Regions from separate parts of the Thermostichus sp. MS-CIW-38 genome, predicted to be linked through region 2. Evidence: riboswitches for the same ligand, from Rfam matches in the RefSeq annotation. Region 2 holds a riboswitch; each other region holds the start of a gene.
What was found. A riboswitch is a leader RNA that binds a small molecule or an ion and turns the genes downstream of it on or off. The one in region 2 is predicted to bind cobalamin.
Positions count from the first base shown of each region.

Region 1 (9,842 bases), on a different contig from region 2:
GGGCAGCACGGCTAACCAATCTTTTGCGGCGCAGCTCGGGTGGGGTCTTGCGATGGGGGCCGCCTTGGTGCTCCTCCAGGCACAAATGCAGGTGCCAAGTTTCGGTGGCAACGGTTAGATAGCCATCGTAGAGCACGCACAAAGCTGGAGGTTTCTTGAAAGCCAGCTCCAGCACCCCGCCTTCCGCCACATGGCCCACCTGGATCTCGGCCCAGTGCTCTTGAAACAGCTCGTAGAGCAACGGCCCCAAGCAGTCAATATGGGCAGGGATCCCTTCATAAAGGGTTGTCCAACCCGTTAAAGAAACTTCCTGCCAAGCTTGATGGAGGGGGGTTATCCAGGGGGTAAAAGTGGCCATGAGAAAGCTCCTCAGTGCAGTGGTGGAATACGAGTAATCACCTCTTTTTTCAGAGGGCGCTCGGCCCAGGGTAGGATCCCATCTGGCTTGGTGAGGTAGAGCTCTGCTGTCTGCAGAATGAGACCCACATCTTTTGGATCGAGATCTCCAAAAACATAGGTCATCTTTTGAGGTGCTGCCAACGCAACAACGCAAGCATGGCTGCAGGCGCTCATACAGGCAACCGGCTTCAGGGTCAGTTGAGGATTGAGGGTTTGAGATTGCAGGGCAGACAGCAGCATTTCTCCCTTGCTAATCCCTTCTTTTTGGCCGTTAACCCACCGAGATCCGCAAGTGACACAAACCCAAAGACAATGGCTGCTGGGTTGCTGGGCAGCGCTGCCAGCTTGAACTGGCAACTGGGAAGTTGATCGAGACATGGTGCTCCTTGATATAGTCATAGGTTTCTGTCCAAGCAAAGGGTGTGAGAAGAGGCAAAGACGATCTCAATGTCTTGGCCAAGGATTCAGCAGTGAGTTAGACAGCTAAAAGTCAGCCTCAAGTCGCTCTAAAATTGGCCCCTTAAATTAAGCCGAACGGTGCGACCCACTCCTGGGTAGCCGGGGAAAACCTCATATTGCTCATCCAGCAGGTTATCGACTCCCACCTCGAGAGCGAGATTTTCTGCAACCGGGATCCCTCCCCGCAGAGCCAGGTTGGTGTAGCCGGGCAGAGATTGGGTATTGGCGTTGTTGGTAAAGAAAGTGCCAATGTGATGCAGGAAAACTGAGGCATACCGATCCTCTGCATCGCGGTAGCTCAGGCCCAGGTTGAAGCTGTCTGCTCCCACGAAGGCTAGCTGTTTGCCAACCGCTTTGGGATCCAGCGCCGAGCGGATGATGGGATCGTTCAGGGTGTAGTTGGCAAAAAGAGTCCAGTTTTCCCCCAATCGCAAATCCAGGGCTGCTTCTATGCCTGTGTATTCCACGAGCTCAATGTTTTCGTAGGTTCCCCTGCTCGGGCCGGTGCTGACAAAGGTGATGCCATCGCGGATGCGGTTATGGGCAAAGGTCAAGCGCAGCAGGCCAAAATCTCCCAGAGCCTGATCCAGGCCAATGTCAAAACTCTCTCCCCGCTCCGGGCGCAAATTGGGGTTGCCGTCGACTTCAAAAAAGCCCCGCAAACGAAAGAATAAGTTTGAGATCAAGGGGGTGCGAAAGCTGCCGGCATAATTGGCCCTCAGGGTGGTGCCTTCTGCCAAAACCCAGCGGATCCCTGCGGCAGGAGAGGTGGCCGAACCGTTGACCAGATTGCTCGAATCTTGGCGAACACCTAAGTTGAGATAAAAGTTGGGCTGTGGCCTGTAATCCAGGCGGGCAAAGAGGGCCCCTTGGTTCACGGTATTGTCATAGTTGACGTTGGTGGATCCCCTGGCAAAGGAGAAGGTGGTGTTGCGAGCTGAAATGGATCGGTAGTCTGCTCCTAGAGTAAGCTCCAGGTTTTCAGCAGCCTTCCAGGTGTATTGCAGTTGGGATCCCCACCCCGTTCGCGAGATCTCATCCCGGGATCCCTGGCTTTGTGGGGCGCTGAAGCGATAGTTGAGGTCGTCAAAAAATACCCTAGCTTGCAGGGATCCCCTCTCTTGATCCCACAGCCAACTGAGATCTAACAGCAGGTCGTTGGTGTTTTGCACTGCATCGGGGGAGGGAAACTCGGTGCTGCCGGGCACCTGAAACGCTTTATTGAGATAAAGGGCATTTCCGGTTAGGACCTGGCCTTCTGCCAGTTGCCAGGTGAGTTTGGCTTGTAGGTTGTGGTACTCCACCGCCGAGTTTTCCCGCCTGCCGGCTTTGCCCAAACGCCTAATTTCAAAAGGAAAGTCGTTGTTGCTCTGCAGACGGCGATAGCTGACCACCCAGCCCAGATCCTGCACCTGGCCGCGGTTCTGGATCCCTTGCTCGTTGAGGCCGTAGCTGCCGATAGCCGCTTCCAGCACGGTCTCGGATCCCGGCTTTGGCTCCAGGGTTACGATGTTCATGACCCCGCCAACCGCGTCCGATCCATACAAAGTGGAGCCCCCACCTGGAGAGATCTCAATACGCTCGACCACATCTGTAGTGATCTGAGACAGATCGAACCCGCCAAAAAAGCCCAGGTCGTTAATGGGGCGGCCATCCAAGAGCACCAACACCTGGGCCGTTCGTCCTCCCCGCATAAACTGGGAGCTAAGGGCTCCCAACTGGGTTCCTGCCGTGCCGTCGCTGAGGATCCCGGGCAGGTAGCGCAGGGCCTCCTGAACCGTTCTTGCCCCTTGCTCTCGAATTTGCTGGCGGGTAATGACGTAAACCGGGCGGGAAGAATCCCGCAGCAAACCAGGACGGCGAAAAGGTGTGGTGACGGGTTGATTTAAAATCTCGGCGCTAACACCGGTTTCCAACACCTCTTGAGCTGAAGGTGAAGAGGCCGCCGGCTGCGCCCACGCTGGGATCCCCAAAACAAGACCCCCCAGCGCCAGGCTGAGACCTAGAATGGGATTCATTTTCTTTCTTGAAGCTCCTGATTCCGTGCGACGCGGAAGAAAGACGAGCCAGAACCGCAGGCGGGCATCCTGACTGAGGGCATGGGTCTAGCCCAAGCCCATCACAGTTGCGGCACAGCGCCGGATTTGCACCGGACTTTCCCCTTTACATGCCCTGGCTGATCCCCAGGACAACCTGTCGGTACAGCTTTCTCTGCGATTGCTCCGAAAAAGCCGTGCTAGGCATCATACATCCCCTGCTCTGGAGTTCCTATCCTGCCAGGGGGGATGTCATCTCCAGGGGTGAACGGGATCCCAACGGCAATCCCAGGGCTTCGGATGGGCCACATCCCATTTAGGCCAGATTTCTTCACTGCTTTGTAAGCAGTTGAAGGATAGCCCGCTGCTACTCCAGATCGCGAGGCCCAGGGATCCCTTGACTTTTGAAGAATTTGAAGGATAGGGAGGATAGAGATACGCTGAGATCTTGCAAAATCCACAGCCTTTGGGAGAGTAAGAGGGGAGCAGTGGCTTGGCTGCTGTCCACGGGATTCATTGGACTAGTACCCAACCGGGTAGAAAAGAGGAGCTTTTTCGATTTCAGGCGGGGCTGTCGTCTGGTGGGCTGGATCCGGTTTAACTTGGCTGGGAGAGGCAATCGGCACCTCGATCATCCGATCCGGTACCAGCGGCACCATTTCGGAGCGGTCGGCAATTTCCCGCAGAGAATTGGCAATGGATTCTTGAGTCAGCAGAAACTGTCGTTCGTTGCGCTGCATCTGCTGCCACACCTGGTAACGCTGGCTCCACCGGCTTTGGGTATGCACAGTCCAACTGTAAAGGCTTAACACTGAAACCCCAGAGAGGATAGCCATCCCTGTGGAGATCTGCTTCCACCAAGCTAGGTGTTCTGCCCAAGCCGAATGTTGGCTGCGAGGATGGGCTGATTTCAACTTCAAATCCAAAGGCTGGGTGCGGCTGGCTTGAACTGTACCGGAGAGGGGTCGGCTCAGAGCAGAAGGCTGTCTGTGGCGACGAGGGCTTTTGGGACGATCAAGACCTGCGTTCAAAGGCTGGCTAACCATAGGGCTTAACCTCACACACACCAAGGGATCCGACGGTGCAGGACTGCCGGTTCCGCTTCACCCTAGTTCCCCGCATCCCCCAATAGCAACCCCCTTCTCCCGATTCCCGGCCTCAGCAGGACAGCTGTCCGCTTCACGGTAGCCGATCTCTTGAGAGCGGGAGAACCAACCTAAACCTACATCTGACTGCTGCGGGCAGCCACTCGCAGTTTGGCAGAGCGGGCCCGTGGATTGCGTTGCCGTTCCAGTTCGGAAGGGGACAAGGGCCTGGGGGTGAGCACCTGCCAACGGGGATCCCTGCGAAAGGCCCATTTCACCAGGCGATCTTCAAGGCTATGGAAGCTGATCACGGCCAACCTGCCGCCGGGTTTCAACCAAGTGGGAGCTTGGGCCAGCAAGGTTTCTAAAGCCTCCAGTTCTCGGTTCACGGCAATGCGCAACGCCTGAAAGACCCGAGTGGCCGGGTGAATGCGGCCTCGCCGAGCTGCCGGAGGTACCGCCTGCCAAACCACCTGGGCCAACTGGGTAGTTGTGGCGAGGGGACGAGCCTGCTCGATGTGATGGGCAATGCGGCGGGCAAATCGCTCTTCGCCGTAACGGGTGAAAATCTCGATCAACTCTTCGACCGGGCGATGATTAACCCAATCGGCGGCAGTCTCCTGAGCTGTACTGGGATCCATGCGCATATCCAGCGGCCCCTCTCCGCGAAAGCTAAATCCCCGCTCAGGGCAGTCCAGTTGCGGCGAACTCACCCCCAAGTCGGCCACGATGCCATCGAAGGGAATCCCCTGCCCCTGCTCATCCCGAAAGCCATGCTGCTGCAGATCGAAATCGGCAAAATTGAGGTGCCACAGTTGGATGCGACTACTGGGGATCCCTTCTGCTGCAAAACGCGCTTGCGCCGCCTGCAGAGCCGCCGGATCCCGATCCAACCCCACCACTCGGGCAGCTCCCCCCCGCAGCAGCGCCAAGCTGTGCCCACCCCCTCCCAACGTCACATCCAGAAAAGTGCCGCCCCCCTGGGGTTGCAGGTAGGCCATCACCTCCTCGGTCAAAACAGAGTCGTGTTGATACACCTTGCCAAGCACGGTCTGCGGGGGTTCTATTTCTGCTGCTACAAAGTTCAGTATCTGCAAAAAAAAAAGGCCGAGGCCAGGCCCCGACCGAGGAATCCATGTTGTTAAGGTGATCCTCTGGGAAAAGAGGGGTTGCCGTCAAAAGACAGGCTGTCTTGGGATCCCTGGTAAGATCTCTGGGGCATGAGTCCGGGCCTGAGTAAGATGAGACTGCTGCCGCTTTTGCCCAGTCTGCCATCAGAGTTGCTGTGTTGACTCACTCTTCTTCTACCGATATCCTCACTCTCTCGCCGGCCAAGGGCCTGCGCGGCCAAGTGAGCATCCCCGGCGACAAGTCCATTTCCCACCGCGCCCTGATGCTGGGATCCCTGGCCGAAGGAGAAACCACCATCCAAGGGCTGTTGCTGGGAGAGGATCCCCGCAGGACGGCAGCCTGTTTTCGGGCGCTGGGGGCAGATATTTCGGAGCTTAACAGCGAGTGTGTTCGCATTCGGGGAGTTGGCCTGGGCCAGCTGCAAGAACCGGCAGACGTGTTGGATGCAGGTAACTCCGGCACCACCTTGCGCCTGATGCTGGGGATCCTGGCTGGCCAGGCCGGGCGCTTTTTTGCCGTCACCGGCGATCGCTCCCTGCGCTCGCGGCCCATGGGGCGGGTGGTAGAACCGCTGCGGCAGATGGGGGCCAGCATTTGGGGACGGGCCGGTGGGACGTTGGCACCTTTGGCCGTACAAGGGGGATCCCTCAAGGGCATTCACTACCGCTCCCCGGTGGCTTCGGCGCAGGTGAAATCCTGCCTCTTGCTGGCGGGCCTGCTGGCAGAAGGCACCACCCAAGTCACCGAGCCGGCTCTCTCTCGGGACCACTCGGAACGGATGTTGCGGGCCTTCGGAGCCGACATTCACGTGGATCCAGAGGCGAAAACCGTGGCCGTGGTGGGGGGATCCCGCCTGGTGGGCCAGAGAGTTCAGGTGCCGGGAGATATCAGCTCGGCAGCCTTTTGGCTGGTGGCCGCCTCCATTGTGCCCGAGAGCGAATTGCTGCTCCGGGATGTGGGCCTCAACCCCACCCGTACCGGTGCACTACGGGTGTTGCAGGAGATGGGGGCTGACATCCAAATTGAGAACCTCCGGGAAATGGCCGGCGAGCCCCTGGGAGATCTGCGGGTGCGTTCGGCCCGCTTGCGCGGCTGCACCATCGCCGGCGATCTCATCCCCACCCTGATCGACGAGATCCCGGTTTTGGCGGTGGCGGCGGCCTTTGCCGAGGGGATCACGGTGATTCGCGATGCCGCAGAGCTGCGGGTGAAAGAAAGCGACCGTCTGGCTGCCATAGCCCAAGAGCTGAGCCGCATGGGAGCCCAGGTCACTGAATATCCTGATGGCCTGGAAATCAAGGGAGGGATCCCTCTTCACGGGGCCGAGGTCGACAGCCACGAGGATCACCGCATCGCCATGAGCCTGATGGTGGCAGCTCTAGGAGCGCAGGGATCCACCCTCCTCAGGGGAGCCGACTGTGCCCGCATCTCCTACCCCGACTTCATTCCCACCCTGCAACGATTGACTGCTTCCCCCCTGGAGTCTTGAGAGGGCCCATCTTTAACTTTGCCGCCTCTGCTCCTATGTCGACCTGCCCCAGCCCGCCCGGCCCTATCGCCATCGAACATCTCTGCTTCCGGGTTCCTCCCGGTGGGCAAGCAGCCTTTCTTGAGCAAGACGAGCGGGTTTGGGGATCCGCCCTGCGCCGGCATCCGGGTTTTCTGGGCAAAGAAGTTTGGCTGGATCAGCAGGATCCTGAACTTGTCCACCTCATCCTCCGCTGGGCCAGCCGCGCTGATTGGAAAGCCTTTTCCCCCGAGCAAGTGGAGGCATTGGATCGGCAAATGCGGCCTTTTTATGTGCGCTTGGAACAGGCCAAAGAATACCAGCTCTGGCAGCCCGGCCCTTCTGCAGGGACAGGAAAGCAGGATTAAGGGATCCCTTCAGTCTCAAAACCTACCTCAGAGCCCACCGAGTCAGCCCTGGGGGATCCTGCCACCCGCTCCTGCTCCACCAGCTCCCGCAAACTGGGCATGGTCACGGCCAAAGCTCCTTCTCGCCGCTGCAGCCCCGCTTCAAAACTCTCAGGGGTGACAATGCCGCCGGAAATGAGCATCTTAAAAGCATCTTCCACCGGCATGAACACTTCCACCACCTGGTCTTCCGGCACAATGGCGTACCAGCCCGTCGTTGGATTGGGGGTGGTGGGCACAAACAGGCCAAGGGAGCGCTGCGGCCCATCGGGCCGAATGGGAGTTTGAATGGTGCCCGTCACAAAGGCCAGCGCCCAAGCTCCTGGTCGGGGATATTCCACCAGCACCACCCGCCGAAAGCGCTGATTGTTGGGGGCAAACAAAACACTGACCAATTGCTTCAAGGTCTTGTACACCAGCCCCGCCACCGGAATCGCATGGAGCAACTGTTCGCTGAGATTGAGCAGCCACTGGCCGACAATGTTGCGGGCCATGAAGCCAATCAACAGGATGAGCACAATCGGCGTCAACAGGCCCACCGCCAGATCGATGAGGTTGATCAAGATCGGGTGCAAACCCTGGATGGGATTGAACTGCTTCGGAATGCTGGTCAGAAAGCCAATGCTCCAGGTGGCCACCTCCACCGTCAGCCAAATGGTAGTTGCCAGAGGGATCACCACCAGCAACCCCGCCACGAAGTAGTTCTTAAGATGCTGTTTCCATTGTGAAACCATGGTGAGGTCGTTCCGTCAAGTCAACCGAGTGGATGCACCGAACCTTTGCAAGTGGAGCTTGCAGATGGCAATCATGATACCTGCCTTCTGCATTGCCCTCATGGGGGGCAGCCGCAACTTGCTCGAAAAAGAAACCGGGCTGCCAAAAAGCGCAGAGCCCCAAACTTTCACGAGGCCGATAATGCTATCTTAGGTCGATATAAAATTTTGTAAAGGCAGGGATCCCGTCCCGAGGCGTTGTGGCCAAGCCCCTGGATGGTTTGTGTTTCTGCTGGGTGTTGCGTGGGAGGCCCTATGTCAGAGTCAGATTGGCTAGAGCATACCTGTCAGGTGGAGGTGCCTGTTCCCATTGAGCAGGTATGGGATTTGTGGGCCAACCTCACCCTCATGCCCCGCTGGATGAAGTGGATCCGCTCGGTGGAATTGCTGGATCAGGAGCTGTCCCGGTGGACACTGGATACCCGCGGCCTCACCTTCAGTTGGATCTCCCGCACCCACACGGTGGTGAAACACCAACACATCGGCTGGAGTTCGGTGGAGGGGCTGCCCAATCGGGGCGCGCTGCGCTTTTACGACCGCAAAGGCAGTACCATTGTGAAGCTGTCGGTGGCCTACAAGCTCCCGGGGATCCTCGGCAAAATCTTGGATGGCCTGTTTGTGGGCAAAGTGGTGGAGAGCACCATCCAGGCGGACCTGGAGCGCTTCAAGGCCTATGCCCTGGAGCATGCGGGGCCAACCGCCGAAGGTGCCTCGGCCAGCTAGCCTCAGTTTGTCAGGCCTAAGCGTTTTGTTGAACTTCCCCTTGCCAACCCTCACTGCTGCAAAGGTTTTCTTCATGCCCGATCCCTCTCCTGAGCCTGTCATTGCCCTCTCTCGTCAGCCGGTGGACAACCGCAACATTCGCTTCTCTCTGGAGCGGGGCGAGCTGGATCTGGATCAACTTCTCCTGCTGTTGAACCGCAACGCCTTTTGGGCGCAGAATCGCCGGCGGCAGGAGATGGAGCGGGCCGTTGCCCACAGCCATCCGGTGGTCAGCGCCTGGGATGGGGAGCGCCTGATTGGCTTTGGCCGCGCCACTTCCGATGGGGTTTACCGAGCCGTCCTCTGGGATATCGTGGTTGATCACGATTACCGACGTCAGGGCATTGGGCGCAAGTTGGTGGAAACCCTGATCAGCCATCCCCACCTGCAGTCGGTGGAGCGCATCTACCTGTTCACAACCCATCAGCGTGGCTTTTACGAGCGAATCGGCTTTGTGGAAAATCCCAGCACCACCTTGGTTTTACACGGGCGCCCTCTGGAGTTTTTAGTCCCGGCTGCCGAGCAGGAGCAGGCTTGACCGACAGGGATCCTGGGTGAGTGTATCTTGAACAACAGTGGGTTGGCTCTGCCTTGGGAGGAGGACGCGCTAGCCTGAAAAGCAAAAAGGGTGAGAGGGTGTACTCATGGCCAATCGCCTCGCCACAAGTTCCAGCCTTTACTTGCGCAAGCACGCCGAGAACCCGGTGGACTGGTGGCCTTGGATCCCAGAAGCTCTGGAGAAAGCGCGGGCCGAGGATAGGCCGATTTTCCTATCCATCGGCTATTCCAGTTGCCACTGGTGTACGGTCATGGAGGGCGAGGCTTTTTCCAACCCTGAAATTGCCGCCTTTTTGAATGCCCATTTTTTGCCCATCAAGGTGGATCGCGAGGAGCGGCCCGATCTCGACAGCATCTACATGCAGGCGTTGCAGCTCATGAGCGGGCAGGGGGGGTGGCCCCTCAATGTTTTCCTCACGCCCGATGACCTGGTGCCCTTTTACGCCGGCACCTATTTTCCCGTAGAGCCCCGCTTTGGCCGCCCGGGGTTTCTGGCCTTGCTGCAGCGCATCCTGCAGTTTTACCGGCAGGAAAAGGAAAAAATAGAGGAGATGAAAGGCCAGATTTTGACGGCTCTGACCACCCTCAGCGACTTAGTGCCGGAAGACCACATTCCCGCCGACCTGCTGCGCTCTGGGATCCCCAAGATCCAGCCTTTGCTCTCCAATGCCGGGGCGGTGCAGCAATTTCCCATGATGCCCTACGCTCAGTTGGTATTGCGTTCG
Region 1 covers NZ_JBSSAH010000014.1:51,333-61,174, reverse strand. Annotated here, with positions in the region: gene ACVWXZ_RS06975 ((2Fe-2S) ferredoxin domain-containing protein) at 1-358, opposite strand, end outside; gene ACVWXZ_RS06970 (DUF1636 domain-containing protein) at 370-777, opposite strand; gene ACVWXZ_RS06965 (TonB-dependent receptor plug domain-containing protein) at 906-2,876, opposite strand; cobalamin riboswitch at 2,919-3,071, opposite strand; gene ACVWXZ_RS06960 (hypothetical protein) at 3,416-3,940, opposite strand; gene rsmH (16S rRNA (cytosine(1402)-N(4))-methyltransferase RsmH) at 4,117-5,028, opposite strand; gene aroA (3-phosphoshikimate 1-carboxyvinyltransferase) at 5,265-6,599, shown strand; gene ACVWXZ_RS06945 (TIGR03792 family protein) at 6,635-6,985, shown strand; gene ACVWXZ_RS06940 (DUF502 domain-containing protein) at 6,982-7,758, opposite strand; gene ACVWXZ_RS06935 (SRPBCC family protein) at 8,053-8,520, shown strand; gene ACVWXZ_RS06930 (GNAT family N-acetyltransferase) at 8,594-9,097, shown strand; gene ACVWXZ_RS06925 (thioredoxin domain-containing protein) at 9,204-9,842, shown strand, end outside.
Region 1: it holds a riboswitch for cobalamin, as region 2 does, so the genes downstream of both, ACVWXZ_RS06965 (TonB-dependent receptor plug domain-containing protein) here and ACVWXZ_RS05205 (sirohydrochlorin chelatase) in region 2, are expected to answer to the same signal.

Region 2 (9,842 bases):
ACCACAAGGTGGCCCGTCGCTTTTCCGAAATGAGCCGTCGGGGCAGCAACACCTACCCGCCCTACCGGGTGATCCAGTTTCCCGGCTACATCCTGGAGATTGTGCGCACCCAACTGCAAAAGAAAGGCATCACCCATCTGCTCATGGATGGGCAGATCTACAGTCTTTGACCATCTCCTCAAGCTCAGGAGCGGGGGATTCCCGTTACTGGCGCAGGTTTGCAGCCCTGCGTGAGCGCCGTCGGCCTACTTCGCCACAGCAGCAGTACCCGTCTCTTCGGACATTTGGACTGCCCCCGCCCCCACGGGCTTATGGATCGCTCCTCAGCTCCCCACTCACACTGATGGAACCAAAGGCTCATGCCGTGACATACTTCCGCACTCATGCTGATGCAAAGCGCTCCGCGCCGCTAAAGCGAGAGAGGGCCGGGCTTCTCGGCGGCCTAGCTAAGCCTTGTAGCAGGCAGAAATACGCAAAGTTTGTGATCATTCCACAGCCGTCGCCGCGTATTCCAGCTCCTCTTCCACCACTTCCGGTGGGGCCTCTGCCGCTTGTCCTTGCTTAGCGGCCAGCAGTTGCTCACGGTACTTGGCTGCCATTTCCTCAGCCTTCTCGTAAACCAGCTTGGGATCCCGAATCATGTCGCCGGGATTGGGCTCCAGTTGCTTGGTGGACAGCGAGATCCGCGCCCGCTCCGCATTTAGCTCGATGATCATCACCTTCACTTCGTCGTTGACGTTGAAGACGCTGTGGGGCGTGTCAACATGATCGTGGGAGATCTCGGAAATGTGCAGCAGGCCGGAGACGCCGCCAATATCGATGAAGGCACCATAGGGCTTGATGCCCCGCACCGTGCCAACCACCACCTCGCCCACTTCCAGCTTGTTCATCTTCCGCTCCACCAAGGCGCGGCGATGGCTCAACACCAAGCGGTTGCGGTCTTCGTCCACCTCTAAAAACTTCAGGGGCAGCTCTTCGCCCACCAGCTCTTCTTTTGGCTTGCGGGTGCTGATGTGGGATCCGGGGATAAAGCCCCGCAGCCCCTCAATCCGCACCAGGGCTCCACCTCGGTTGGTAGCAAAAATGGTTGAGCGAACGGTGGCATCTTCTTTCTGGAGCTGCCGTACCCGTTCCCAGGCCCGCATGTACTCGATGCGGCGGATGGAGAGGGTCAGCTGTCCCTCTTCGTTTTCTTCGGTGAGGATAAAAAACTCGCGGGTTTCTCCCGGCTGCAGCATCTCGTGCGGGTCTTCCAGGCGGCTAATCGACATCTCCTGGAGCGGCAGAAAGGCAGCCGTTTTGGCCCCAATATCGATCAAAGCACCGCGTGGCTCCACCGAGAATACTGTACCCGCCACAATTTCGCCAGGGCTGAAGTGATAGTCGTACTTATCCAGAAGGGCGGCAAAGTCTTCAGTGGTAAAACCTACATCGGCAGCAGTGAATCGACTCATAGGGGTGCAGTAACAGATCAGTTGCGCGGGATAAAGGGTAGAAGGCCAATCGAGTTTGGCAGGATCCCACTTCCACTTTCCCACCTGGGGAGGATGTGGCTGGGAAATACCATCGTAGCTTAGAGGAGCGTCTTTTGTGGCAAGTTTTCCGGCATCTTGCCAAGCTGGAAGATAGAAGATTTGGGAGAAGAACGATTGCACTTTATCGACCAAGCCGAAATTGAAGTGCAAGGGGGAAATGGCGGGGATGGCATCATTGCCTTCCGCCGTGAGAAGTATGTGCCGGCTGGGGGGCCATCCGGCGGCAATGGCGGGCGGGGCGGCTCGGTGATCTTGGTGGCCGATCCCGGCCTGCAAACTCTGTTGGATTTTCGCTTTCAACCGGTGATCAAGGCGGAACACGGGGCCAAAGGGGGGCCCAACCATCGCAGCGGGGCCAGTGGTGCGGATCGGCTGGTGCGGGTGCCCTGCGGTACTGTGGTGTTCAATGCGGAGACGGGGGAATTGTTGGGCGATCTGGTGGGCAAGGGGGATCAATTGCTGGTAGCCCGTGGGGGCAAAGGCGGCTTAGGCAATGCCCATTTTTTGAGCAACCACAATCGTGCCCCCCGCCAATTTACCAAGGGCGAAGCGGGAGAACGGGTGCGCCTGCGCCTGGAGCTGAAGTTGATTGCCGAGGTGGGCATTGTCGGCCTGCCCAATGCGGGCAAGTCCACTCTGATTTCGGTGGTCTCCTCTGCCCGGCCCAAGATTGCTGACTACCCCTTCACCACGCTGCAGCCCAATTTGGGGGTGGTGCCCCATCCATCGGGAGATGGGGTGGTGTTTGCCGATATTCCGGGGCTGATCGAGGGGGCGCACTTGGGGGTGGGGCTGGGCCATGAGTTTTTGCGCCATGTGGAGCGTACCAGGGTACTGATTCATTTGGTGGATGGCACGGCGGCGGATCCCGTCAAGGATTACCAGGTTATTCAGCAGGAGCTGCGCGCCTACGGCCACGGGTTAATCGATAAGCCACAAATCCTGGTTTTGAACAAGATCGATGTTCTGGATCCCCAGCAGGTTGCCGAGCGCGCCCAGAGGCTGTCTGCTGCTGCCGGCACTTCGGTGGTGACCATTTCTGCGATTGCCAAGCAGGGGCTGGATCCCCTCTTGCAGCGGGTGTGGCAGTGCCTGGGTCGGGGATCCCAACAGCCTGCGCAGTTGGATCTTGTGGGAGCCATCCAGTCCTAAGGCAGAAGAATCTTAGAATGGGAAAGCCCCTGCCTTCCCAGAACCCAGAGACGAGTGGCCATGTATATCTCGGCGGAGGATCTGCCACCGGATTTGCGTCAGATTATGTTGGCCGTTGAACAGGCGGCTCAGGCGAGGGCGGGAGCGTGTGTGGAGCTGCTGATGCTCCTGCGGCTGCTGGAGGAGTTGCACCGCGCGATCCTGGAAGGTGCCTTTCGGGAGTCTTTGCCCAACACCCGTCAAGCTCTGTATCGGGTGCTTCAGGATTTGGAAGAAGCCGGCGACTGGCCCTATCTGCCCCGTCTGCACATCCAAGCCCTGATGCAACAACTGAAGGACTGGCCCGAATCTCAGGGATCCCCGCCCGCGTCGGTGCCACCGACCCCTCGCCCTCTTGTGGAAAACCCTTTGGGGGGGAGCTGCTCCGAGTCTTGACCTCTTCCCATCTGCCCGATGGCCGAGTACTTTAAGCTGCATCCGCAACAGCCCCAGGCCCGTTCCATCCGGCGGATTGCGGCGGCTTTGCGGGAGGGGGCGGTGATGCTTTACCCCACCGATACAGTCTATGCCATTGGCTGCGATGTGACCCACAAACAAGCAGTGGAGCGGGTACGCCGTATCAAGCAGCTCTCCAACGACAAGCCTCTTACCTTTTTGTGCCCTTCTCTCTCACGCATTGCCCACTATGCCCAGGTAACCGATTCGGCCTATCGGCTGATGCGGCGGCTGATCCCCGGCCCGTTTACGTTTCTGTTGCCGGCCACCAAGCTGGTGCCCAGGTTGGTGATGGATCCCAAGCGGAAAACCACCGGCATCCGGGTGCCCGACTCGGCCATTTGTCAGGCTTTGCTGGAAGAGTTGGGCAATCCAATTGTCTCCACCTCTGCCAAGCTGGGGGGGGATCCCGTCGGATCCCTGGACTTAAGTTCTGGGCAAGCCTGGGAGTGGGAGAGCGACCCCTGGGATGAGGGTGGGATCTTTGCGGCTGAAGAGATGCGGCAGTTGGAAAAACAGGTGGATCTGGTGCTGGATGACGATGCCCCCCGCCGGGCCAAGGTCTCTACGGTAATCGATTTGACCGGATCCGAGCCGCTGGTGGTGCGGGCCGGGCTAGGGTATGAGCAGGTGGCAGATCTAAATCTGAAACCCGTAGAAGAAGACGGTTGAGGGCAGCCGGATCTGGCGTTCTCTAAAATGGGGTTGATGCCTTGGAGTGTGCTCATGGCCCTGGCTCAGCAAAAATCGGCTCTGCTGCACCTGCTGGAGGCGACCGACCGGGGCCGGAAAGTCTCCCCTGAGCAGCAAGCCCAGATCCTGTCTCAAATTGCCGTCCTAGAAGCGCTCAACCCCACCCCCAAGCCAACATCGGCCCCTGAAGGGTTGGAGGGGAACTGGCTCACCCTCTTTACCACCAGCACAGCTCTGCTGCGGCTGGCACAGTTGCCTTTTTTGACCACCGGCGAGATCTACCAGTGTATTCGGGCCAAAGCTGGACGGGTCTTCAACGTGGCGGAGATCCAGGGATCCGGTTGGCTGGAGGCTTGGATGCCACGGGGAGTCTTGGCTGTATCAGCGCGCTTTTACCCCGAATCTGAGCGCCGGGTGAGGGTGATTTTCGAGCGATTGGTGCTCGGATCCCAAGCTTTGATGAGCTACGAGATCGAGAGTTTTCTCTATTTGCTCGAGCGGGCTCCGGAGCGGATCCCGGCTATTCAAATCGATATCCGCCGCCGCGAGCCAACGGGTTGGCTGGATATCACCTATTTGGATGAAGATTTGCGGATGGGCCGGGGCAGCGAGGGGAGTGTATTTGTCCTGAAACGGGTGAGTTGAGACTTCGGCTAGCCGGAGGGCTTAGAGGGTTCCGTTTCGGCTATTTTGTGAGATAGGTTTTGGGTTAGGGTGAAGCTTATTTCCTGTAGAACTTGCAAGGCGCGGTAGGACTCCCGCAAAGCTTGCAGCTCTTGCTGAGTTTGCTCCAGTTGCCGGGCTTTTTGCTCCTGTAAGAAGCGCAGCCTTTGATTTTCGGACGCCGTGCGACGCAGAACGTGCTTGAGTTTCTGCTTCTGCTGCTGAAGCCGAGTCCGCCTCACCTCCAACTGCTGCAGTTGGATTTCTTGGAGTTCCAGTTCTATTTTCAGAGTGGCGACCTGCATCTGGGCGACCTGCATCTGGAGTTGGCGAAGTTTTTGGTTGAGCTCTGGCTCTGGTGTGGGTTTTGCCGACTCAGGGCTTGGGGAAGAAGGTGATGACAATTCTTGTAGGGGCTGCAACTGTTGGGCCTTGGCCTGCGAAGCTTGATCCTGGTGCTGCTCGCCCTGCAGTCTTACTTGAGTGTGTTCGCTTACTTCGGTTTCAGTTTCCGTCTGCTGCTCAGCTTGATCAAGAATTTGTCGATCGCGGATCTGGGTTTGAGGATCCTCGTCAACCGACTGCAAAGGGAGAGAATCCTCCTCGGGTTGCCGAGGGTTGCCGCCATAATCGGCAGGATCAAAGGGAGACAGGGTCGCCACCAGCGATTCTCGAAAGTCGCTCCAGGAAGCCGACTGCAGACCCATCTGAACCACCTGCCAAACCCCATAGGCAGACCCAATTCCAGCCAGGATCCCAGGGATCCCGGCCAAGGATAAGGAAACCTTGGGCAGGGTGGGCAGGATCTGATCCAGCAGCCCCACCACCAGGGCGAAAACAAAGATCCCGCTCCCCGCGGCAGCGGCACCTGAAACCCAAGAGGAGCGGGAGAGCATCATCGTTTTTTCGTCATCACAACCGCTAGAGCGGGAAAACCAGGTTCAAAAATGGCCTGTCTGCACTCAGTTTATCCCGCCAGCAGCCTCTGTTTCCCTCTTAGGGCACCTGCCAAGCCCGTTGGTGGTAGCCCTCTAATTGGGCCCAGGGATCCCCAGCCGCTGCGTGGGTGTGGCCGTGCTGAGGGTGATGGTGAGAATGAGGGTGGTGATGGGATCCGTGCCCGTGATGGTGGTGATGATGCTCGTGAGGATGGTGATGGGTATGCCCAGCTCTGACCTCTGCGCTCACGGCCAGGCGAAACTTGCACAGGTGGCAGTTCATCGGGGTTTGGCCCTGCAGGGCTTCCTGCTCCAGTTGCTGCAGGCTGTGCAGCACCGTATCCACAAGGCCCAATTCCGGCAGCATCAGCCAGTCGATTTCCGGCTGTCGTTGTCGTTGTTTCTCCACTGCCGCCTCGATTTTTTTCACCAACACCCCCGTAAACAGAAAGTAGGGCAGCACGATCACCCGGCGCGGCTGCCAGGACAAGGCCCGCTCCAATCCCACGGGCAGGCGGGGATGGGTAATGCCGATAAAGCAAGTTTCCACAGCGGCAAACCCAGATCCTTCCCAAAGCAACCGGGCCAGTTTACAGGCTTCGGCATTGGCCTCGGGATCGCTGGAGCCGCGACCCACAAACAGGAGCACGGTTTCTGCTTCTGGGATCCGCTGCGGTTGGGCAGCTATCAGAGCAGCCAATCGGTCTCGCAGCAGTTGCAGGATCTCGATGCGGATCCCCAGCGGCCCACCGTAACGAATGCGCAACTGGGGATAGAGGGCCTGCAGGCGATCCAATTCCATCGTCACATCGAACTTGTTGTGGCGGGCCCCAAACAGCAACAGCGGCAGGGCCACGATCTCCTGCCACCCTTGGGCCAAGCACTGCTCTACCCCCTGGGCAATGGTTGGCTGGGTCAGCTCCAGAAAACAAGGGATCACCGGTCGATGGGGAGTGAGGGATTGGTAGACTTGGGCCAACTCCAGAAAGGCTTGCCGCCCTTCAGGGTCGCGGGATCCGTGGCCGATAAGCAATAGGGGCAATGAAGGAGAAGCAAGCTGCCCAACCGAAAGGGGAGGGGAAACACTGAGGGTATTCAACACAAAAAACTCCGTTCCTTGTGAATCGCAAGGGGTACAGGACAACGGCAGGTGGGTGTTCTGGCTGAGGGAGGGATCCCATCACAGTTGCGTCACAGTGGCGGACTTGCACCGCGCTTTCCCCAGTCTGCCTGAGCCTTTTAGGTTAGCTTGCCGCTTGCCATTCACCAAGCTCCCGGGGGGGATGTTCTTGCCTGCCAGAAGATAGCCCTGAGGCATGAGCGGTACGGCAGACTCATGCTCAAAGGGCAGCAAAACTGTTGCCGCGCTAATCCCCCTTGCCCCTGGGAGAGGGCCTAACGCCGGCCCGCTGGTCTGGGGGGCTGAAAGTGTCGCAGGCGCAGGGCATTGGCGACCACCGAAACGGAACTCAGGGCCATGGCTGCCCCCGCCAGCATGGGGTTGAGCAGCCAGCCTGTAAAGGGATAGAGCGCCCCAGCGGCAATCGGGATCCCCAGCGTATTGTAGATAAAGGCGAAGAAGAGGTTCTGGCGGATGTTGTTGAGGGTGGCCCGGCTGAGTTGAATGGCAGTGGCGACTCCCCGCAGATCTCCCGACATGAGGGTAATATCGCTGGCGGCCATTGCCACATCCGTACCCGTAACGATGGCGATCCCCACATCCGCTTCTGCCAGAGCCGGAGCATCGTTAATGCCATCTCCCACCATCGCCACCCGCCGTCGCGGTTGTCTTAGGCTGCGTATGTAAGCGGCCTTCTGATCCGGACGGACTTGGGCAATTACCCGCTGAATGCCTGCCTGCCGGGCAACCGCTTGGGCCGTGGTGGGGTTATCCCCGGTTAGCAGGATCACCTCTAGACCCATCTGTTGCAGCTGTTGCACTGCCTCAGGAGAGGTGGGTTTGAGCGGATCGGCAATGGCCAGCAGCCCCACCAGGCTCTGGGATTGGGCTACGCCGATCACCGTTTTGCCCTGGCTTTCCCAATTCTGAACCCGCTCTGACCAAGAGGGATCCCAAGGGATCCCCATCTCCTGTAGCCAGCTCAGCCGACCGATGCGGATCCACTGGTCTTCCACCCAGGCTTCTGCCCCACTGCCTACCCTTGCCTGAAAGTGCCAGGCAGGAGGGATCACAATTTTTTCGGCTTCGGCTTTCTGCACCACCGCCTGGGCCAAAGGGTGTTCCGAGTGCCGCTCTACTGCCGCTGCCAGGCGCAACACCGTCAGGGGAGAGGAGCCATTAGCCCAAATATCGGTGACGGTAGGGCGACCTTCGGTCAGGGTGCCGGTTTTGTCCAAGACCACCGTGCGCAAGTGGTGGGCCAATTCCAGGCTGTCGGCACTTTTCACCAGGATCCCCAATTCTGCCCCTCGTCCCGTGGCCACCAGGATCGAGGTGGGGGTTGCCAACCCCAGCGCGCAAGGGCAGGCGATGATCAGCACCCCAATCGTGTTCACCAAGGCCAGCGTCAGGTTGTCCGCCAACACCCACCAGAGCACAAAAGTTAGAACTGCCACCCCGATCACTGCCGGCACAAACCAGGCAGTCACCCGATCCGCCACCTGTTGAATTGGGGCTTTGGATCCCTGAGCTTCCTGCACCAGGCGCACGATCTGGGCCAGAACTGTGTCTTTGCCCACCCGCCGCGCCTCCATCACAAAGCTGCCCGTCTGATTCAGCGTTGCCCCAATCACCTCATCCCCCGCCGACTTGAGTACAGGCAGGCTCTCGCCGGTCACCATCGACTCGTCGAGGGTGGAGGATCCCTCTAGGATTACCCCATCCACCGGCACCTTCTCGCCGGGGCGCACCCGGATCCGATCCCCCACCTGCACTTCCCGAATCGGAATATCCTGCTCCACCCCATGGCGAATTACCCTTGCCGTTTTCGGTTGCAGCCCGATCAGCTTGCGAATGGCCTCAGAGGTTTGCCTTTTGGCCCGTTGCTCCATCCACTTACCCACCAGAATCAGGGTGGTGACCACCGCCGACACTTCGTAATACACATCGGGATGCAGTCCCTGCCGATGGAAAGAGTCGGGGAAAACCGTTGGGAAAATGGAATAGAAGAAAGCCGCGCTCGTCCCTAAGGCCACCAGCGTGTTCATATCCGCCGAACGCCGTTGCCAAGCGGCCCAAGCGCCTCGATAAAAATGCTTGCCCACCCAAAACTGCACCGGAGCCGTCAGCAGCAACTGCAACCCAGGATTGTGCAGCCACATGGGAAAGCCCGGGATGTCCATCCCCAGCATCATCGGCAGGGATCCGATCACCAGCACCGTGCTGATGCCCACCCCTATCGCCACCTTGAGCTTCAGTTCCCGTTCTGCGGCCCGTTGGGCGATCCGCTCTGGATCCGACAGATCGTCCAGCTGCCAATCCTCCTGGATAAGGCGCGCCCGATACCCCGCCCGCTCCACCGCCCGAATCAACGCCTGCGGATCCACCAGCCTGGGATCCCCTTTGACGGTGGCCTGCTCGCTGGCAAAATTCACTGATCCGTGGGACACCCCCTGCACCTGAGCGAGGGCCTGTTCGATGCTGCGGGCGCAGGAGGCACAGCTCATCCCTTGCAGGGCCAACTGCCAAGTGCCCTCAGGAGAAGGCGCAGAGGCCGATAGTGCAGCCGATGACTTTTCAGGGGCAGGCATGGCAACACCTTGTTGATGAAACGACAGCTACTCTCCACCCTGGGCAGGGCGAAGGCAGCCATCTGTACAGGAATTCAAAACAGACGCCCGACCGTTCTCGACCCAGCCTTGACTAGGCCGGGGGATATCCCACCTGGGTGAGGGCCTGCCGCAAATCGCCCACAGGCCGCTCAGAAGTAATCCGCACCTGTTTGGTTTTGGGATCCCCTTCCACCTGCGCCTGGGGATCCAGTTGCCGCACCGCTTGCGCAATGGTGTCTATACAGGCCCCACAGGCCAGCTTGGGCACCGTCAAAACAACCTGCATCTTGGAAAACCCCCCCAATGCCACTGAAAGGATGCTAAACCTTACAGTGGGCTGGAAGGTCAAGAGGGAGGCTGAGGCTCGTCCATATTCCAGCGGTAGTCCACCTGATAGCCCCGCTGTCGCCACTCTTCCTCCAGTTGCACCTGTTGGGTGAGGGCTTTGCGCAGGGAGTTGATCAGCTCTTGCGTGCGGCCTCGGTTGCCAAAATCCTGTTCTTCCACTGCCGGAAAGGTTTGCCGCTCCAACACCCGCAGCAGAAATTCGTAGTGGATATGAGCCGGCACAGGAATACGTTTCATCGATCCAAGCAATCCTTAGAGATCAATTGTTCTCGCAGAGATCCATTGA
Region 2 covers NZ_JBSSAH010000009.1:24,844-34,685, forward strand. Annotated here, with positions in the region: gene ACVWXZ_RS05170 (hypothetical protein) at 1-170, shown strand, start outside; gene ACVWXZ_RS05175 (30S ribosomal protein S1) at 486-1,454, opposite strand; gene obgE (GTPase ObgE) at 1,650-2,687, shown strand; gene ACVWXZ_RS05185 (hypothetical protein) at 2,748-3,122, shown strand; gene ACVWXZ_RS05190 (L-threonylcarbamoyladenylate synthase) at 3,141-3,854, shown strand; gene ACVWXZ_RS05195 (PAP/fibrillin family protein) at 3,891-4,520, shown strand; gene ACVWXZ_RS05200 (hypothetical protein) at 4,529-5,437, opposite strand; gene ACVWXZ_RS05205 (sirohydrochlorin chelatase) at 5,535-6,578, opposite strand; cobalamin riboswitch at 6,609-6,744, opposite strand; gene ACVWXZ_RS05210 (heavy metal translocating P-type ATPase) at 6,872-9,187, opposite strand; gene ACVWXZ_RS05215 (heavy-metal-associated domain-containing protein) at 9,300-9,494, opposite strand; gene ACVWXZ_RS05220 (DUF5340 domain-containing protein) at 9,554-9,793, opposite strand.

Region 3 (9,842 bases), on a different contig from region 2:
CTTCGGCTCTCAAGGCCAGGGCAATCTGCAAAGCCTGCTCCCGCCGGGGAATATCAACACGGGGAAAGGACCAGTTGAGCATAGTCACTGGCCCCGTGAGCATGCCTTTCACCGGCTTTTGGGTGTGGGACTGGGCTACTTGGAATTCCCGCACTGTCATGGGTTGGGGGCGAACCACGTCGCCGTAGAGAATGGGAGGGCGCACGCAGCGGCTGCCGTAACTCTGCACCCAGCCGTGTTCAGTGAAGGCAAAGCCTTCCAGCTTCTGGGCAAAGTACTCCACCATGTCGGTGCGCTCAAATTCCCCATGCACCAACACATCCAGGCCAATCTCTTCTTGAATGCGGATGCACTTGGCAATCTCAGCGTCAATGGCTGCTTCGTACTCCGCCTGCGAAACCTCCCCTCTTTTGTACTTAGCTCGCCACTGCCGCACCTCTGGAGTTTGGGGGAAGGAGCCAATGGTGGTGGTGGGCAAAGGTGGTAGCTGAACCTGCCGACTTAGGCGCTGCTCGTAGGGCAGGAATCGCTCGAAGTCCTGGAGCTTGAGGTTGGCCAAAGCCTGGCGCACTTGGGGGTTGGGGGGGCTAAACTGCGCAAAGCTCTGCCATTGCTGCTGGATTTCCGCCTGCTGGGCAGCAGTGTCTTCGCCGTTGAGGGCTCGCGCCAGGAGAGCTACTTCGGCCAGCTTCTGTTCGGCAAAGCTGAGGACATTTCTGAGGGGTTCTGGCAACTGGGCTTCCAGAGCAGCGTCGTGGGGCACAAATTGCAACGAAGCGGAAGGCTGCACCCGTAGGTTGGGAGCTACCCCCTGCAGCTCCCGCAGGCTGGCCAAGACGGTCTCAGGCTGAACCTTCCAGACATTCCGAGCGTCCACTACGCCAGCACCTAGGATCTGGTCAGCCGGAAAGCCATAGGTTCTTACCAGATCCAGGGTGTGGCCACGGGTAAAGTCAAGGCTAATGCCGGCCACCGGCAGTTGCACCACCCAGGGGTAAGTCTCCCCCAGGTCATCGAAGTAGGTGACCAAGTGGACAGGGATCCCGGCGGTTGCCAACTGGCGGTAGCTCATTTCCACAGCTTCCCGCAGGCCACTTCCCTGGCTGGTAACCAAAATGGGATCGTGAATCTGGACTTCTGGGATCCCCAGCTGTTTTAACTCCTGGAGGAGATCCCGGTACAGAGGAAGGAGCTTTTCCAAGTCCGCCCGCAGATCCCCAGATCGCTGGCTAAGGCAGAGCAAAGTCACTGGACTGAGGACAACGGGGCTGGTGCGCTCCCCTAGGATCCCTTGGGCCCGCCGAACTCTTTCCAAAAAATCCCCAAAGTTAGGACTGGGATCGGCTTCCGGCTCAATTTCGGGTACCAAGTAGTGGTAGTTGGTGTCAAACCACTTGGTCATTTCCAAAGCCGGCAGGCCCTCCCGCCCCCGCGCCATGGCAAAGTAGCGGTCTAAACCCGACAGACCTCGGAACCGAGAGGGGATCAGCCCCAGCCAGGTGGCCCAGTCCAGTACATGGTCGTAGAGAGTCTGATCCCCTACCGCAATGTGATCAATCCCAGCTTGTAGCTGAGTCTGCCAGGCTTGAGTCTCCAAATCCCAAAAGGTAGCCAGCAGAGCCTCTGACCCTAGGGCACCACTCCAAAAGCCTTCCAAAGCTTTTTTGAGCTCGCGGCGCTTGCCCATGCGGGCATACCCCAATGTCATGGTTTGTGCAGTCATGTTGTGTGCCATCCCAAATACTGAGTTTTCTAATTTTCCTGCGTTCAATTCGCCCTCAACTGGGATCCCGCCCGCCAAGGAAGAAACCGGCTGTTCCTCTCTTGCCTCTGGAACCCCAACAAAACACTGCCTTTTGCGCAAAAAAGATACTCAACGCAGCCAGCGATCGCAGTGGCTACTTGCCAGCCACCAATTGAAGTCAGGAAGCCTGACATCTCACTCTTTCCTTCGCGTAGGCGGGCTGTAGATCTTGATAGATCTTGATAGATCTTGGTGCAACAGCACCCAAAATTTACTCTCTCCCGGCCAACTGGCTCAGAGTCTTGCTTGGGTTCTTGGACTTATTTCTACTGCTGAGGAGTACCGAAAGCTTGTGGGAGCAACGCCGGGAAAATGCTCAGGATAACGAAAGCAGAAACGAGCTAAAGCCAAGACAGTTACCATCTGTACCTCGCAGATGTTGTGAAGTTTAGAAAAACCATCGGCGGGCATTCTGACTGACACGGTTTTGGGGGACAAGACCTGGATCGGCAGCGAATGACTCTAGAGATTTGCTGCAGGACTTCTCCTAAACCGGATCACAGCTGCGGGACAGCGGCAGATTCTCACTGCTCTTTCCCCGTTTCCTCTGGCGGCTGATCCCCGTCAGAACCGATAGCTGAGCTACATCGTATCACGGAGTTCAGAGACGGGAGTAGAGTGCTTCAATCATCACCAAGCCAGCAGCCTTTGGAGCTACCAGACCTCACCTTTCACCCAGCGGTCTTGCAGGAAGTCATCGGAATCCTCTAAGCATCCTCCCCCCCTGCATTGCTCTCAAGTAGAACTTGGGGAAGTCGTAGGGCTGATGGCTCCCTCTGGTTTTGGCAAAACTACTCTGGCCAAGTTGCTGGCGGGCTACCTTACCCCCAGCCAAGGTCGGGTGAGTGTGACAGGGCAGCCTTTGCCTCGGCGAGGGTACTGCCCAGTGCAGCTTGTCTTTCAACATCCAGAGCAGGCCGTTAACCCCCACTGGCGCATAGCTCAGGTCTTGCGGGAAGGGCCTCCTCCCCAGCCAGAGGTTCTCCACACCTTAGGCATTTCCCCCAGTTGGCTCAACCGCTATCCCCATGAGCTAAGCGGGGGAGAATTGCAGCGGGTTGTCATCGCCCGGGTTCTCAACCCACAAACTCGCTATTTGATTGCAGATGAGATGACAGCCATGCTCGACGCCAATACCCAAGCCCTGATCTGGCAAGCTGTCTTGGCCTATGGGCGGGCACATCAGATGGGGCTTTTGGTCATCAGTCATGATCGCTTTCTCCTGGAACGGCTCTGCAGCCGCTACGTCATCATGACCAGCCATGACCCCTATCTGGTGGAGCGGGCCGGCCACCGGGTGGTGCGCATGGAGGGAGGGCGCCTGTATGATCTGCGCTGAGGGCTGCCGGGATCCCTATTTTGCTCTCCACAGGCTCTGTTGAGCTCCAGGGGGCAAGGGTCTGAGCCCATTGATTGTTGGATGGAGAACAGCATGCAATCTCTCTCCCGACTTCTCAATAAAATTCGCTATCTCCTACAGGAGACTTTTTTGGGGTTGCGGCGGGGGGGCTGGCTGAACTGGGCCGCTGTGAGCACCCTGCTGGTGTTGCTGTTCTTGGTGGGGATCGGCGTTGAGCTGTCCTGGGGCGTGGATGCCACGGTGCAGTCGCTGGGAGGACAACTGGAGATCTCCGTCTACCTGGAGCCGGAACGGCAGGGGGTGGAGCTGCAACCTCAGGTCGCCCAACTGCCTCATGTGGCCGAGGTGAAGGTCATCACCAAAGACCAGGCTTGGCGCAACCTTTTGCTGGAAATGGGGATCCAAGACGAGGCGGCCATGGAAACCCAGTTGGGGGAGAACCCCTTGGTGGATGCTCTGCGGGTTAAGGCGGATTCCACCGAAGCCTTGGGGGAAGTGGCGGAGCAGATTCGCCAACTGGAAGGGGTGGATGAGGTCTACTACGGCGACCGCATTGTGGAGCAACTGGCCCAGCTCCAGGACATGCTACGGCTGGGATCCCTGACCATTACCGGCGTGTTGGCCCTAACAGCGGTGGCGGTCATCACCACCACCATTCGCCTCATCGTCATGGCGCGGCGGCGGGAGATCGAGGTGATGCAATTGGTGGGGGCGACAGCAGCCTGGATTTACTTGCCCTTTATTTTGCAAGGGTGCCTGTTTGGGGTGATCAGCGCAGTGGGAGCTTGGGGATTGATCTTGGGATCCCAGCAGTTGCTGCAGGAGCTGCTGGAGCAGTTGATTGCCTTGCCCTTCCTCAAGGTGATGCAGGCAGATCGCAGCCAACTGGAGTTTTGGCTCTTGCCGTCGATGTTGTTGGGGATGGGGGTTTTTCTGGGCACCACCAGCAGCTTGATCGCGGTGCGCAAGTCGGCAGGGCGATGAGCTGGAGGCGATGCTGAGGAAAGCCCTGGATATTCCAATCTGAGGATCGCCATAGGATAAGATGATGGACTCTACTTCCCTGGCTTTCCAAGATCTGGCCGCCATGAACCCATTGCCTCCTCCCGCCCACCCCTACCAGTTCCGCGCTTTGGGCCTGATTAAGGGATCCATGAAATCGATCCCCAAGACTTATGCGCAGGCAACCTTGGTTGCCTCTGACGGAGCAGAATATCCGGCTACCCCCGGACGCGCCGAGCTTCTCGGCCCCTTCGAGCACTGCATCAAGAGCGGCCATACCTACTGGTACTACGTGCAGCCGCAGCCGCGTTCAGGGGGGGCTTTGGGCTTGAGCATCATCCGCATCCTGGCCCTGCCGGAAGAGGAGCAAGACCCAGAGTGGGAAGAAGAACCGTTTTTGCCTGCCCCTGAGGACACAGAGGAAGGCTTTAACATCCGCGGCATTGTCGAGCCCCACGATGGCTTTGTTGAGGTGACCGTGCGGCGCAAGCCCCAGGGAACCAAGCAATTTGCTCCTCTGCAATTGCGCTTGGAAGGGTTCTTGCCCGGAGCTGTGGCGGGCGAGTTTTGGGATCTGTTGGCAGAGCGAGAGGGCAACAAACTGCTGTTGGTGGATGGTACCCGCCTGTTGACCGCAGTAGCCTAGCTATCTAGATTGGCCCTGCTTGAGAACCTTAAAATAAACCAAAGAGCTTCCCAACCGATGGTGTCTGCTGCCGGCTTGTCCCAACGGGTCGCCCATCTATCCCCTTCCCCCACGCTATCCATTTCGGCTCTGGCTAAAGCCATGCAGGCAGAGGGGCTGGATGTGTGTAGCTTGAGCGCAGGCGAGCCGGATTTCGATACACCTGACCACATTCGGGCCGCGGCCATCCGTGCTCTGGAAGATGGCAAAACCCGCTACGGCCCCACCGCTGGGATCCCCGCCCTTCGCCAAGCAGTGGCCGATAAGCTGCGGCAGGAAAACGGCCTGCAGTTCAGCCACGACCAAATCCTGATCAGCAACGGCGGCAAGCAAACCCTGTTTAACCTGGCCATGGTGCTGCTGGATCCCGGCGATGAAGTGATCTTGCCTGTTCCCTACTGGGTCAGCTACCCCGAAATTGCCATTTTGGCAGGGGCAAAGGTTGTGCAGGTGCAGACGGAAGAGGCCCAGGGGTTCAAGCTCACCGCCGCCCAACTGCGCCAGGCCCTCACCCCCCGCAGCAAGCTGCTGATTCTCAACTCGCCGGCCAACCCCACCGGAGCCGTTTACCACCAGCACGAGCTGGCAGCTCTGGCAGAGGTGATCCTCTCCGCCCCCCATCTGTACGTGATCTGCGACGAGATCTACGAAAAGCTGGTTTATGGACAAGCCCGCCACATCAGCCTGGGATCCCTTTGCCCTGACTTGATGCCGCGCCTGATTCTCAGCAGTGGCTTCGCCAAAGCCTACGCCATGACCGGCTGGCGGGTGGGCTACTTGGCCGGGCCCAAGCCCATCATTGAGGCGGCCATCAACCTGCAAAGCCACAGCACCTCCAATGTCTGCACCTTCGCCCAGTACGGTGCTCTGGAAGCCCTGACCAGCCCCCTATCGGCAGCGGCTGTGGAAAAAATGCGCCAAGAATTCTGGCAGCGGCGAGATCTGATGCTGGACGGGATCCGCACCTTGCCGGGGGTGACTTGCCCGGAGCCGGAGGGCGCATTTTATGTGTTTGTCAACATCGGCCAAACCGGGTTAAGTTCGGTGGAGTTTTGCCGGCAGCTGCTCAAGGAACACCACGTGGCTGCTGTGCCGGGGGTAGCCTTTGGGGCAGATTCCTACATTCGCCTTTCCTACGCTGCCGACCGCACCACCCTCGAAAAAGGGCTGCAGCGGCTGCACCGGTTTGTGTCTTCCCTCTGAGAATTCAATCCGAGGATCGAAAAGAACTGAGGAAGCTCAGCTCCCAGCGGCTGGATCCCTGTAGGCCATTCCCAGCGGCGAGATCCCTATCTGAAGTGTGAACACCATTGCTTAACCCTAGCTATAGTGTTAGGGGATGGGCTACGAGGGGATAACTCATGTCTGGCAGAACGGCGCTTGTCATCACCGTTGCCTGTTTGAGTGGGGGATCCGGAAAGACCACAGCCGCCCTCAACTTGGCCATCATGCTGGCCGAGCATGGCAAGACGCTGGCTGTTGACTTTGACCCACAGGGCAACCTGAGCCAGTGGATGGGCTGGACGGATCTGTCGGAGTCGGCCACCATTGCCGAGACGATTTTGCCGGGGGCGGATCGGGTTCACATTCGGGAGATTATCCGTCCGCCGTTGAATGAGGATCGCCAGGAGCGGCTGTGGTTGGCCCCCAGCGATTACAGTCTCTCGCGGGCTATGGATGCGATCGTAATGGAGCCGGGGCGGGAGCTGTTTTTGAAGCGGGCTTTGCGACCGATTTTGCCGGAGTATGACTTTTTGGTCATCGACAGCCCCCCCTCGAAAGGGTTGCTCACCTACAACAGCATTCTCAGCGCCGATCTGCTGGTGGTGCCGACGGAATGTACCCAAAAGGGGGTGATGGGGGCCCTAAGTACCCTGGTGCTGTTGAAAGAATTGGAAGAGCTGGATTTTCATGTGCCCAAGTTTTTGGGGGTGCTCCCCACACGGGAACAGTGGGTGGGCAACAACCGCACCAAAATGTCGCGGGCCGCGGTGGAAGCCTTGGCGGAAATGATGCAAGGGATCCCCATTTTTACGCCGGTGCGGCAAAGTACGGTCGTTCAGCAAACCAACAGCATGGGCTGGTCCTTGGCGGAGGCAGGGGAAGATCTCCTGGCCCAACCTTATCGCGAGATCCTCAAGGCTGTGCTGGAGGCCCGCTAACATGGCTACCGCCAAGAAGCCTCCCAAAAAAAAATTGCCCACCGGCCCCACCAAGGCGGATCTGCTCTCGCGCATGGGGGTGAATAAGCAGCCAGAGCCGATGGAACTTGCGCCTACGGCTGCCGATGGCGTTGAGGCTCCGCACCGTCCAGAGGACAACAGGGGGACGGATTCCCTGGATCTGCCTCACCCTGCGGCATTAGATGTTGAGCCCGATCCATCTGCCGCCGCCTCGTCCCCTCTGTGCCAGGTTGCCACAACCCCACCAGACGCAGGACGGATGCCTCTCCTGGCCAGTGTGCTCTCCACACCTGAAGCTCCTTCTCGGGATGCGGATCCCTTGTCCAACTTGTCGCCCGCTCCGGTCGAGGTGGAAAGGGTTGTCTCCCCACCCCAGGTCAGTCCGGCCAAATGGGCCGGTACTCCACCGCCAACCGAAGGGCCAGCCGAGCTTTTGCCCCCTGCTACCGCCGGCACCGGCAATGGGGTTCGCCGCAATGGCGCCTATCATGGGCACACTGCCCAGTCGGATCCCCGCGAGGCTCTGGATGCACAACTGGGCCTGCAAAAGCTTACCCTCAAATGGTCTGCCGAGAGGGTAGAAAAGCTGGGATCCCTGGAAAGCGCCACCGGGCTACCGGGCGAGATTTTGCTGGAAGTCCTGCTGGATCATTGGGAACAATTGCCCAAGCCCTTGCAGCAAGATTGCCTCCTGCAAGCCCACCGCATTCGCGTCGAGCGGCTGGTGATCAGCCAAAACTTCACCATTGCCACGATTGAGCAACTGCTCTTCACGTCAGCGTTGCGCAACAACAACGAGCAGCATCTGCTTTGAGTTCTGGCCGGTTGGCCTGGGAAATTCCCCCTCAAGATCTCCGCCAGTATGCCAGACAACAGGGATCCCTGTTCCTGTGCTAGGGTCAAAATGGTTCTGTTGGCTTTTCGCGCTTTTCGGCCTGTGCTCTCTCCCCCTCGCTACCTGGCGGCAACCCAAGCCCATTATCATCAAGTGCATTATTCACCCTACTTCTCACTTTTGTTTTTCTATCTTCTCCCTATTTCTCCCATCGTTTAGGGGACAGCATTGCAACGTCATCTTCTTTAAAACGACCAGGTTGTAGTGGAGCGGCAACAGTTGATGAAAGAACTTGATTTGGCCAAAGCTGTAGAGCAACGGCGCACCTTTGCCATTATTTCCCATCCCGATGCGGGGAAGACCACCCTCACCGAAAAGCTGCTGTTGTACGGGGGGGCCATTCAAGAAGCGGGAGCTGTGAAGGCCCGTCGGGCGCAAAAGCGGGCCACTTCCGACTGGATGGAACTGGAAAAGCAGCGGGGTATTTCCATCACCTCTACCGTCCTGCAATTTGATTACCGCAACATTCGTCTCAATCTGCTGGATACTCCCGGCCACCAGGACTTCAGCGAAGACACCTATCGCACCCTGGCAGCGGCTGACAATGCCGTGATGCTGGAAGATGCCGGCAAAGGGTTGGAAACCCAGACCCGCAAGCTGTTTGAAGTGTGTCAGATGCGGGGGCTGCCGATTTTTACCTTTATCAACAAGATGGATCGCCCAAGTCGGGATCCCTTGGAGCTGATGGATGAAATTGAGACAGAACTGGGCCTCAAGCCCTATCCTGTCAACTGGCCAATTGGCTCAGGCGAGCGGTTTACTGCGCTATTTGACCGCCGAACTCAGGAGTTTCATTTCTTTGAGCGGGTATCTGGGGGGCGGCTAAAAGTTCAAGATACCGTCATTAAACTTGGGGATCCGCAAATTGAGGAGTTGATCGACAAGGACTTGTATTACCAATTCAAGGAAGAGCTGGAACTGCTGGATGGTCTCATGCCCACCTTGGATCTAAAACAGGTGCATTCTGGCAAACAAACCCCGGTCTTTTTCGGCAGTGCCATGACCAATTTTGGGGTGGAGCTTTTCCTCAATGCATTTTTGGAGTATTCCTTACCGCCAATGCCTCACGAGAGCACTGCCGGACTGATCCCGCCCGAACATCCTGAGTTTACGGGCTTCGTCTTTAAACTGCAGGCCAACATGGATCCCCGCCATCGGGATCGCGTTGCTTTTGTGCGCATCTGTTCCGGCAAGTTTGAGAAGGATATGGTGGTCAACCATGCCCGACTCAATCGTCCCATTCGCCTATCTTATCCCCAGAAGTTGTTTGCTCAAGAGCGCATCTCCATCGATGAAGCTTACCCTGGGGATGTGATCGGCCTGAATAATCCCGGCATCTTCACCATTGGGGATACCATCTACACCGGCCCGAAGCTGCGCTACGCCGGGATCCCTAGCTTTTCTCCTGAGCTGTTTGCCTACTTGAAGAATCCCAATCCTTCCAAATTTAAGCAGTTCCAGAAAGGGGTAGCGGAACTGCGGGAAGAAGGGGCTGTACAAATCATGTACTCTATCGACGATTCCAAACGGGATCCGATTGTGGCAGCGGTGGGCCAGTTGCAGTTTGAGGTTTTGCAGTATCGCCTTGAAAGTGAATACAACGTCGAAACCCGACTGGAGATGTTGCCCTACACACTGGCTCGCTGGGTCGAGAATGGCTGGAAGGCGCTGGAGAACATCCCCAGCTTGTTTAACACCCTAGTTGTTAAAGACATTCAAGACAGGCCCGTTCTTCTGTTTAAGAACGAGTGGACTTTACAGCAATTTGCTGCCAGCAACCCTAAAATCAAGCTCAGCAAAATTGCCCCTATCTCGGATCTCGGCCCAGAATTGGGTGACGGCCAATAGATCAACCTAAGAGAATCCGTCTCAAAGAGCCTTAGGTTCTGACATTCAGTCGAGATGCCATTGGT
Region 3 covers NZ_JBSSAH010000049.1:3,079-12,920, reverse strand. Annotated here, with positions in the region: gene metE (5-methyltetrahydropteroyltriglutamate--homocysteine S-methyltransferase) at 1-1,723, opposite strand, end outside; cobalamin riboswitch at 2,190-2,394, opposite strand; partial or broken gene ACVWXZ_RS12860 (ABC transporter ATP-binding protein) at 2,541-3,143, shown strand; gene ACVWXZ_RS12855 (cell division protein FtsX) at 3,237-4,148, shown strand; gene ACVWXZ_RS12850 (hypothetical protein) at 4,210-4,812, shown strand; gene ACVWXZ_RS12845 (pyridoxal phosphate-dependent aminotransferase) at 4,870-6,054, shown strand; gene ACVWXZ_RS12840 (ParA family protein) at 6,213-7,013, shown strand; gene ACVWXZ_RS12835 (hypothetical protein) at 7,015-7,848, shown strand; gene ACVWXZ_RS12830 (peptide chain release factor 3) at 8,152-9,777, shown strand.
Region 3: it holds a riboswitch for cobalamin, as region 2 does, so the genes downstream of both, metE (5-methyltetrahydropteroyltriglutamate--homocysteine S-methyltransferase) here and ACVWXZ_RS05205 (sirohydrochlorin chelatase) in region 2, are expected to answer to the same signal.